2 regions of the Pseudomonas sp. AC229 genome follow, and region 2 is predicted to be linked to the other one. Evidence: riboswitches for the same ligand, from Rfam matches in the RefSeq annotation. Region 2 holds a riboswitch; the other holds the start of a gene.

Region 1 (4,832 bases), on a different contig from region 2:
CGGCAGCATGGTGTCGGCGCTGGCCGCCAGGGCGTCGGCTGCTGCGTCCAGGCGGGCATCCAGGTCTTCCAGCTCTTCGGCTTGCACCAGGCCCAGGTGCCGGCTCGGCAGTTCGATGGCGGCGCTGCGCGGCAAGGCGCCGTACCACTTGATGGCCGGCGGCAGGCAGTCGCGCAGGATTTCGCCATGGCGGGCGCTGCCGGTGCGGTTGGCGAGCACGCCGGAGAACGGCAGGTCGGCCTGGTACGTGGCCATGCCGTGCGCCATGGCGCCGAAGGTTTGCGCCATGCCGGAACCGTCAATCAGGGCCAGCACTGGCACGCCGAAGTGACGGGCCAAATCGGCGGCCGATGGCGTGCCGTCGAACAGGCCCATGACGCCCTCAATCAGAATCAGATCAGCCTCGGCGGCGGCTTCCCAGAGCAGGCGGCGGCTTTCCGCTTCGCCGACCATCCACAAATCCAACTGGTACACCGGCGCACCGCTGGCGCGGGCAAGAATCATGGGGTCGAGAAAGTCAGGCCCGCATTTGAACACCCGCACCCGTTTGCCTTGGCGTGTGTGCAAGCGCGCCAGGGCGGCGGTGACCGTGGTTTTGCCCTGGCCGGACGCCGGTGCGGCGATCAACAGCGCGGGGCATGCATGGCTCTGCATCAGAACTCCACCCCGGCCTGGGCTTTGACGCCGGATTTGAACGCGTGCTTGACCATGGCCATTTCGGTCACGGTGTCGGCGGCTTCAATGAGCGCAGGCGGCGCGCCACGGCCAGTGGCGACCACGTGCTGAAATTCCGGACGGCCGCCGATGTCGGCAAGCACGGTGTCGAGGTCGAGGTAGTTGTGTTTGAGGGCGATGTTCAGCTCGTCGAGCACCACCAGGCCGATGGCCGGGTCGTTGAGCATGTCTTTGGCCACGGCCCAGGCGGCGACTGCTTTGTCGATGTCGCGCTGGCGGTCCTGGGTGTCCCAGGTGTAGCCCTCGCCCATCACGTGGTAGCTAACTTCTTCGGGGAAGCGGCGGAAGAAGCGTTCTTCACCCGTGCTGGCCGCGCCTTTGATGAACTGCACCACGCCCACTTTCATGCCATGGCCCAAGGCCCGCGCGACCATGCCAAACGCCGAGCTGCTTTTGCCTTTGCCATTGCCGGTGTGCACCAGCAGCAGGCCGTATTCGTTCTGGGCCTGGGCGATTTTCTCGTCGATAAGGGCTTTTTTACGGGCCATGCGCGCCTTGTGGCGGGCGTCGCGTTCTGCGGATTCGCTCATTGCGGTCTCAGCTCTTCAACATCAATTGTCCACGCCGGGAAAACCCGCGCGAGGCGGCGGTTTTCCAACGGCTTGGTTGAGGCTAGCGGAGAACGGCAGACGCAGGGATTGCAGGCAATCACCCGACGCCAGACAAAGCCCTCCGCAATGCCGTGGTACTGCGACAGGCCGGTCTCCGGGCTAATGAGCGCGGCCACTGATGGCCAACAGAACAGCGCGCCTTCCCGTGTTCAACACAGTGGCTAGTGCGGTGTTCAGCTCAATTACCGTTGCGGGGGCAGCGTCGGCTTGTGCCGTTTCTTTTGTACGCGCAACACGTACAAAACAAGCGGGACCGACTTCCCTGTTTCACCGCCAAATGGCGGCACCTGAAGCGAGGGTGGCAGGTTAGAGGGTTGCAGGTTGAGCGTCAATTCGGCGGGCGTCGCCAACTCGGCGCACTTCTGTATAGGGGAAACCCCTACAAAGCCTGTAGGGGGTGCCCCGATTTTTCGCTTAGCCGCGGCTGCCTATAGTTCACCCAACTTGAACCTGGTCGGGAATTTGCCGTGTTGGCCTATTGCGCGCTTTACCTTGGAGTTGTCATCAGCCTGGTTGGCCTGGGCGTGTCCATGCCGTGGTTGGCCGGTGCCGGTCTGGCGGTTACCGCCTTGGCTGGCGTGTTTGTACGGCCGAGCAAGGCGCCCGTGGCCGAGCCGGTTTACGTTGAAGAAACCGCGCCAACCCTGGACAACCAACCGCTGCTCAGCGCCCTGCTGCCGACCTGGAACGACAACCTTGGCCAGGTGCGCCAATTGCTGGGCAGCAATGTCAGCGCGCTGTTCGAGCGCTTCGCCAGTTTGGTCGACCGCCTGCAACAAACCCTCAACCGTTCCGAAAGCGTGCTCGGCAACAACGGCATCGGCGACAGCCTGCGCACCGCCAATGCGCGCCTCGACGAAGTAACCAGCGCTTTCCACGCCGCCAGCGACAACCGCAAGCAATTGCTCGCCACCGTCGGCCACCTGAACAGCTATGCCAGCGAATTGCAGAGCATGTCCAAGCATGTGCAAGACATCGCCAGCCAAACCAACCTGCTCGCCCTCAACGCCGCCATCGAGGCCGCCCGTGCCGGTGAATACGGCCGGGGTTTCTCGGTGGTCGCCGATGAGGTGCGCAAACTCTCCAGCCTGTCGGCCGAAACCGGGCAGCGCATGGTCGAGAAAGTGGGCGAGATCAACAAAGCCATCCAGTCCACCGTCGGCGCTGCGGATCAGCTGTCGGCCAGCGAAGAAAGCAACCTGCATTACCTCGATCAGGTGGCGGGCGAAATCATGCAAGGCCTGTCGGCCAACCTTGACGCGCTGACCCACAGCTCACTGGAGCTGCAACAGGACACCCGCGTCACCCAGGGCGACATTCAGGAAATCGTCGTCAGCCTGCAGTTTCAGGACCGCTCCGACCAGATGCTCGACCACCTGCAAAGCGACATCCAGCGCCTGCAAAGCGCCCTGCAAAGCCAGGACCCGATCATCAGCGACCCGCAGCGCTGGCTGCGTGAACTGCGCAGCCAATTCACCACCGATGAAGAACGCGGCGGCCGCCGTGCAGCCGGCAAAAGCCGCGCTGCGCAAGACGACATCACCTTTTTCTAACGCCTTTTCCTTGCCCTGACGGAGCCCTGCCCCATGGCCAAAACCATTCTGATCGTCGATGACTCATCGTCCATGCGCCAACTGGTGAAGATGACCCTCACCGGTGCCGGCCACCAAGTGATTGAAGCCGTCGACGGTCGCGACGCGCTGGCCAAGCTGACCGGGCAAAAGGTCAACCTGATCATCAGCGACGTCAACATGCCCAACCTCGACGGCATCGGCCTGGTCAAGGCGCTTAAAGCGCGGCCGGAATACAAGTTCACCCCCATCGTCATGCTGACCACCGAAAGCGAGCAAAACAAAAAGGCCGAAGGCCAAGCCGCCGGTGCGCGCGCCTGGATCGTCAAACCCTTCCAGCCGGCGCAGTTGTTGTCGGCCGTCGACAAGTTGGCCAGCTGAGATGTTCCAGCTCAGCCACCCTGCCCCGGGCCAGTTGGCCATCGCCGGCAGCCTGACGATTTATGAAGTCAGCCAGGCGCACACCGAATTGGCCGCCGTGCTCGCCAGCGACACGCACCTGCCCGCCTGGCGCCTGGACCTGAGCGAGGTGGAAGAGCTCGACACCGCCGGCGTGCAACTGCTGCTGGCCTTGCACAAGTCGCTGCAACAGCTGGGCATCGTGCTGGAAACCTGCAACCCGGCCGCCGCCGTACACGAGCTGCTTGCCCTGTTGCGCCTCTCCCATTTGCTGCCGTTGTCGGCAGCCCAGGCCTGAGGGCCACCCCATGCTGAACGGCGAACAGTGGACACAACTGCTGCTGGGCTTTATCGAAGAAGCCAGCGAGCTGACCAAGCAGGCTGAGGAATACTTGCTGCAACTGGACCAATCGCCTACCGACGAAGAGGCGTTGAGCGGCCTGTTCCGCGCCATGCACACCATCAAGGGCTCGGCGGGTTTGTTCTCGCTGACGCCGCTGGTGAGCTTTACCCATCACCTGGAAAACCTGCTGATGGCCGTGCGCGACGGCGCCGGCACGCTGACCCCGGCGCTGATTTCCGTGCTGCTGCGCTGCCTGGATGAAATCGCCTCCATGGTGGCGCTGATCGACGCGCAAACGGGCGAACTTCCGGTGGATGAAGAGCATCAGGCGCAACTGCTTGCGACCCTGGCTGAACATGCTCAGGCCGTACCCGGCGCCATGCCGGTGATAGCTGCCCACGAACCTGAAAACAGCGCGCCGGTTGTGGCCTCGCTGGGTAAATCGGCGGCTTGGCACATTTCCCTGCGCTTTCACGCCGACCTGCTGCGCAACGGTTTCGACCCGGCCTCGTTTGTGCGTTACCTGGCGCGTCTGGGCGACATCAATCACTTGGCGTTGATCGACGACACCCTGCCGGCCCTCGCCGATCTGGACCCGGAAAGCTGCTACCTGGGTTTGGAAATTGACCTGCAAAGCGAGGCCAGCAAAACCGAGATTGAAGAGGTGTTCGAGTTCATCCGTGACTTCTGCACCTTGCACATTTTGCCGCCCGACAGCGTGTTGGACGACTACCTCAAGCTCATTCAGCAACTGCCCGAAAGCGACGCGCGCATTGGCCAGATTCTGGTGACCGCCGGCTTGCTGACCGAACACGAACTGCAAACCAGCCTGCACCTGCAAGCCAGCGCCACCGATGAAAAACCCGCGCTCGGCGAAGTGCTGGTGAGCCAGGGCATGGTGGCGCCGAAAGCCGTAGACGCGGCATTGGCCAAACAAAAAGCCTCCCGCGACAAGCGCGTTAATGACAGCCCAATTCGCGTGGCCGCGCACAAGCTCGACGAGCTAATTAACCTGGTCGGCGAGCTGGTCATCAGTGCGGCCGGCGCCCAGTTGCACGCGCAAAAACATGGCAATGCGCTGTGCATCGAAAGCGCGCAAACGGTGAATCAGCACGTAGAGCAAATCCGCGAAGTGGCGCTGAAAATGCGCATGATCGAAATCGGCGACACCTT
Region 2 (4,832 bases):
AATGCCGACCGTCAAGCCGAACGGGCGCATCACCTTGTTCAGCGATTTCACTGTCGGATTGCCCGCGTCCTGCTCCAACTGCAACAGGCTGCGCTCGGACATTTTGCACAGCTTGGCGAATTTGGCCTGGCTAAGGCCGGTGACCTCTTGGCGTAGCCGGCTCACGGCCTGACCCAGCGTAAGGCTGCCTTCGCTGAGCGCCTCGTGAATCTCCCGGATCAGCCTGCCGCGCTCCTCGATATCCAGGTTTTTCACAGCAAATCTCCTTTGCCCAAATACGCCGTCAAATCGCTCAGATGCACGGCCGGGTGGCGCCAGGTCGCGGGCGGCAGCGGCTGGCTCGCCAGAATGTCTGGCAAGGCGAGCAGCGTTTGGGCCTGGGCGCGCAAACGATCAAACGCGTCATCGGCGTTGACCCAGCGGCTTAGCGAAGCGCACGCCATGCGCCAGTTCACTTCACCGGCCTGTTCAATCGGCGGCGCCCACTTGGTGGTGCGACTGATGGCCTCGTCATCCATGACCATGGGCGCCAAGTCATAAATGGGCGCCAGACGTAGCGAAGCATCGCCACGAATAATTGCCGTGTTGCGCCCGTGGTTGTCCGAGTTACCGAGAATTTTGTTGAGTAGGTCGCGGCGCAGGTATTCGCCGATTAACGCGTCCAGTTGGTCGCGCTGGCCGGTGTCGATCCACAGTCCGGCCAGTAGCTCGATTACCAAAGTGGCAGCCGCCTGAAAAGCCCTTCTGCGCGTCGAGGAAACGCACCTGCATCGCGTCGTGCCAGACGCCATCGGTAAACAACTGGAAGGTCAGGTTCATAGGGGCTCACCGCACTATAGTGCGGAAAACTATAGCGTTAGCCCTGCAAAACCGCAATTTAGTGCGGTAAAACAAGCGAAATCAGGACTTATTCCGCACTATATTGCGGTTTTATCAGGGTGATTTAACCGATTGCCGCAATGTAATACGGTAGGCCACCCACGGCGAATTTGACCCATCCCCCACCACTGCGTAGCCTTGCTCGCTTCGAGGTCTCGGCGCATTTGCGCCAGAGCTAAGAGGGAACGCGGTGCGCTGAACAGCCAGGCCGCGGCTGCCCCCGCAACTGTAAACGACCGGCTTTCTTCCAGTGCCACTGCCACGCGCGGGAAGGCGAGGAAAGCGGCCCGCATCAAGGGCCATGTCGTGAGCCAGGAGACCTGCCTCGAACCTATTCACGACAACCGGGCGGGGTGATCCGGTGGCGAATTCTGCGGTGAGCGCTCTGCTCGCTGCAGCCGTCGCAGCCGCCCGCCGATCCGATTTCGCGCGTATCCAACAGGGCTGCATTCGATGAAAAGCTTGGCCAAACTCCCCGTCACCATCGTCACCGGCTTTCTCGGCGCCGGCAAAACCACGCTGCTGCGCCATATGCTCGACAACGCCGAAGGCCGCCGCATTGCGGTGATCGTCAATGAGTTTGGCGAGCTGGGTATCGACGGTGAAATCCTCAAGCAATGCACCATCGGCTGCACCGAAGAAGAAGCCAACGGCCGCGTCTACGAGCTGGCCAACGGCTGCTTGTGCTGCACAGTGCAAGAGGAGTTCTTCCCGGTAATGCGCGAGCTGGTGGCGCGTCGCGGCGACCTTGACCAAATTCTTATCGAAACCTCGGGCCTGGCCTTGCCCAAGCCGTTGGTACAAGCCTTCAACTGGCCGGAAATTCGCAATGCCTGCACCGTCGATGCGGTGATCACCGTGGTCGACAGCCCTGCCGTTGCCGCCGGCACGTTTGCCGCGTTTCCAGACCAAGTCGACGCACAGCGCCGCGAAGACCCGAACCTGGACCACGAATCGCCGCTGCACGAGCTGTTCGCCGACCAACTGGCCAGCGCCGACCTGGTGATTCTCAACAAAGCCGACCTGCTCAGCCCTGAAGCGCTGGCGGCCGTGCGTGCCGAAGTGGCCGAGGAACTGCCGCCAGCGGTGAAGGTGATCGAAGCGCGCAGTGGCGTGTTGCCTCTGTCGGTGCTGCTGGGCCTGAACTCGGAAACCGAACTGCACATCGACAGCCGCAAAACACACCACGATCTGGAAGACCACGAAGAACACGACCACGACGAGTTCGACTCTTTCTCCGTGGAACTGCCGGAAGTCGAAGAAGCGCAATTGCTGGCCGCGCTCAATGGCCTGGTAGAGCGTCACGGCGTGCTGCGCGTCAAAGGCTTCGCCGCCATTCCCGGCAAACCGATGCGCCTGCTGATTCAGGGCGTAGGCAAGCGTTTCGACAAACACTTCGACCGCGCCTGGCGTAGCGATGAAGCGCGCAGCAGCCACTTGGTGATCATTGGCCAGGAGTTGGACGAGGCGGTGATTAGTAATGAATTACGCCAGGCATTGGTGTGACGAACGCGCGTTTGCCTTTTGCCCCCTCTCCCGCTTGCGGGAGAGGGTTGGGGTGAGGGCAGCGGACTTGCGTTAGCCCCGGCCCTCACCCTCGGTCCCTCTCCCACAAGCGGGAGAGGGAAGCACAGCACCTGAGTTTTTTATGCATTTACTCCGCACCCAACCCGGTGGTTTCGTCCCCGCTGATGGCATCGCCCATCTGGCGCAAACCCCTGCGGATGTGGTGATTCTGTGCACCGGTGACTCGCACCTTTCGCTGCTCGCCGCCGCTGCCCAAACCCTGCCAGACGATTACCCAAGCCTGCGCCTGGCCAGCCCCGCGCAGTTGCAGAATCACGCCTCGGTGGACCTCTACGTCGAGGAGGTGCTGCAACACGCCAAGGTAATTCTGGTGTCCGTGCACGGCGGGCTGAGTTATTGGCGCTACGGCATTGAGCGGCTGGTGGAACTGGCGCAACGCGGCGCGCAGCTGATTCTGGTGCCCGGCGATGACAGCCCCGACCCTGAACTTACCGCCCTCGGCACCGTCGCCCCCGAGCAGGCTGACCGCCTGTGGCAGTACCTGCGCCAAGGCGGCGTCGACAACGCTCGTCAGCTGTTTCAGTACCTGGCGGCCACTTGGCTCAATGGCGATTACCCCTGGGTCGAGCCGCAGCCGTTGCCGCGTGTGGGCGTGTATCACCCCAGCGCGGCCAATGCCGGACTGGCAGATTGGCAAGCGACCTGGGCAGCCGGGCAGCCGGTGGTCGGCCTGCTGTTTTATCGCACTCACGTGCAGTCGGCGAACACCGCCTTTATCCACAGCTTCTGCGAGCGCTTGAGCGCGCAAGGGCTGAACCCGCTGCCCATCGCCGTCGCCAGTTTGAAAGAAGCCGCGTGCCTGGCCGTGGTCGAAGACCTGCTCGACGAAAGCAATGCCAGCCTGATCATCAACACCACCGGCTTCGCCCAATCCAACCCCGAGCAGCCCAACTTGCGCCCGTTCCGCCGCAATGTGCCCGTGCTGCAAGCCATCTGCGCCCTGGACAACCAGCCGCTATGGCAAGCCAACCCGCAGGGCCTGGGCTCGCGCGACCTGGCCATGCACATCGCCTTGCCGGAGCTTGATGGCCGGCTGATTACCCGCCCCATCAGTTTTAAGGGCCTGGCGTGGCGCAGCGAGCGCAGCCAGAGCGACGTGGTGTGTTACGAAGCCGACCTGGAGCGCATGAACTTCGTCGCCGAGCTGGCGCGCCGCTGGGTCGACCTGGCGCGAGTGGCCAATGCCGACAAACGCATCGCCCTGGTGCTCGCCAACTACCCGACCCGCGACGGCCGCATCGGCAACGGCGTGGGCCTTGATACGCCCGCTGCCGCGCTGAATATTCTTCGCGCCCTGCAGGACGAGGGCTATCCGGTCGAAGGCTTGCCGGACACCGGCACCGCGTTGATTCATCAATTGCTCGGAGGCGTGACTAACGATCTTGACGGCTTGGACCTGCGACCTTGCGCGCAAAGTCTGGCGCTGGCCGACTACCACCGCCTGTTTGCGCGCCTGCCACTGGCTAACCAACAAGCCGTGCGCGAGCGCTGGGGCGAGCCGGAGCAAGACCCTATGTTCCGAGGCGGTCGCATGATGATCGCCGGGCTGCGCTACGGCCTGACGTTTGTCGGTATTCAGCCGGCGCGCGGCTACCAGCTCGACGCCAGCGCCGTGTACCACGACCCCGATCTGGTGCCGCCTCACGGCTACCTGGCGTTTTACTTCTGGTTGCGCGACACCTTTGCCATGAACGCTGTGGTGCATGTGGGCAAGCACGGCAATCTGGAATGGCTGCCGGGCAAAAGCGTGGGCTTGTCGCAGCAGTGCTGGCCGGACGCGATTCTTGGCCCAACGCCGAACGTGTACCCGTTTATCGTCAACGACCCCGGCGAAGGCGCGCAGGCCAAGCGCCGCACCCAGGCCGTGATCATCGACCACCTGATGCCGCCGCTCACCCGCGCCGAAAGCTACGGCCCGCTGCGCGACATTGAGCGCCTGGCCGACGAGTACTACGACGCCTCGCTGCTCGACGAGCGGCGCGCGACCGAGTTGCGCGGCGAAATTCTGGCCCTGGTGCGCGCCACCCAGCTCGACCGCGAGTTGCAGCTACAGATCAACGACGACCCCAATTCCTGGCTGCCCCAGTTGGACGCCTATCTGTGCGACTTAAAGGAATCGCAGATTCGCGACGGCCTGCATGTGTTCGGCGAATCCCCGGCCGGGCGCCTGCGCCTGGACACATTGCTGGCCTTGCTGCGCATTCCCCGTGGCGACGGCAAAGGCCGCAACGCCAGCCTGTTGCAGGCGCTGGCTAAAGATTTCGAGCTGGGTTTCAACCCGCTGAATTGCGAAATGGCCGCGCCGTGGAGCGGGCCGCGTCCGGCTGCGCTGCACGCGATTAGCAATGATACCTGGCGCACTGAAG

The links. A riboswitch is a leader RNA that binds a small molecule or an ion and turns the genes downstream of it on or off. The one in region 2 is predicted to bind cobalamin.
Region 1: another riboswitch for cobalamin. It lies ahead of cobO (cob(I)yrinic acid a,c-diamide adenosyltransferase); the one in region 2 lies ahead of cobW (cobalamin biosynthesis protein CobW).

The regions. Positions count from the first base shown of each region.
Region 1 is NZ_CEEDHK010000008.1:222,452-227,283, forward strand. It holds gene AC0IW7_RS13560 (cobyrinate a,c-diamide synthase) at 1-654, opposite strand, end outside; gene cobO (cob(I)yrinic acid a,c-diamide adenosyltransferase) at 654-1,265, opposite strand; cobalamin riboswitch at 1,415-1,652, opposite strand; gene AC0IW7_RS13570 (methyl-accepting chemotaxis protein) at 1,877-2,899, shown strand; gene AC0IW7_RS13575 (response regulator) at 2,933-3,298, shown strand; gene AC0IW7_RS13580 (STAS domain-containing protein) at 3,300-3,614, shown strand; gene AC0IW7_RS13585 (chemotaxis protein CheA) at 3,625-4,832, shown strand, end outside.
Region 2 is NZ_CEEDHK010000006.1:183,006-187,837, reverse strand. It holds gene AC0IW7_RS10480 (helix-turn-helix domain-containing protein) at 1-255, opposite strand, end outside; gene AC0IW7_RS10475 (HipA domain-containing protein) at 252-719, opposite strand; cobalamin riboswitch at 1,013-1,221, shown strand; gene cobW (cobalamin biosynthesis protein CobW) at 1,333-2,385, shown strand; gene cobN (cobaltochelatase subunit CobN) at 2,528-4,832, shown strand, end outside.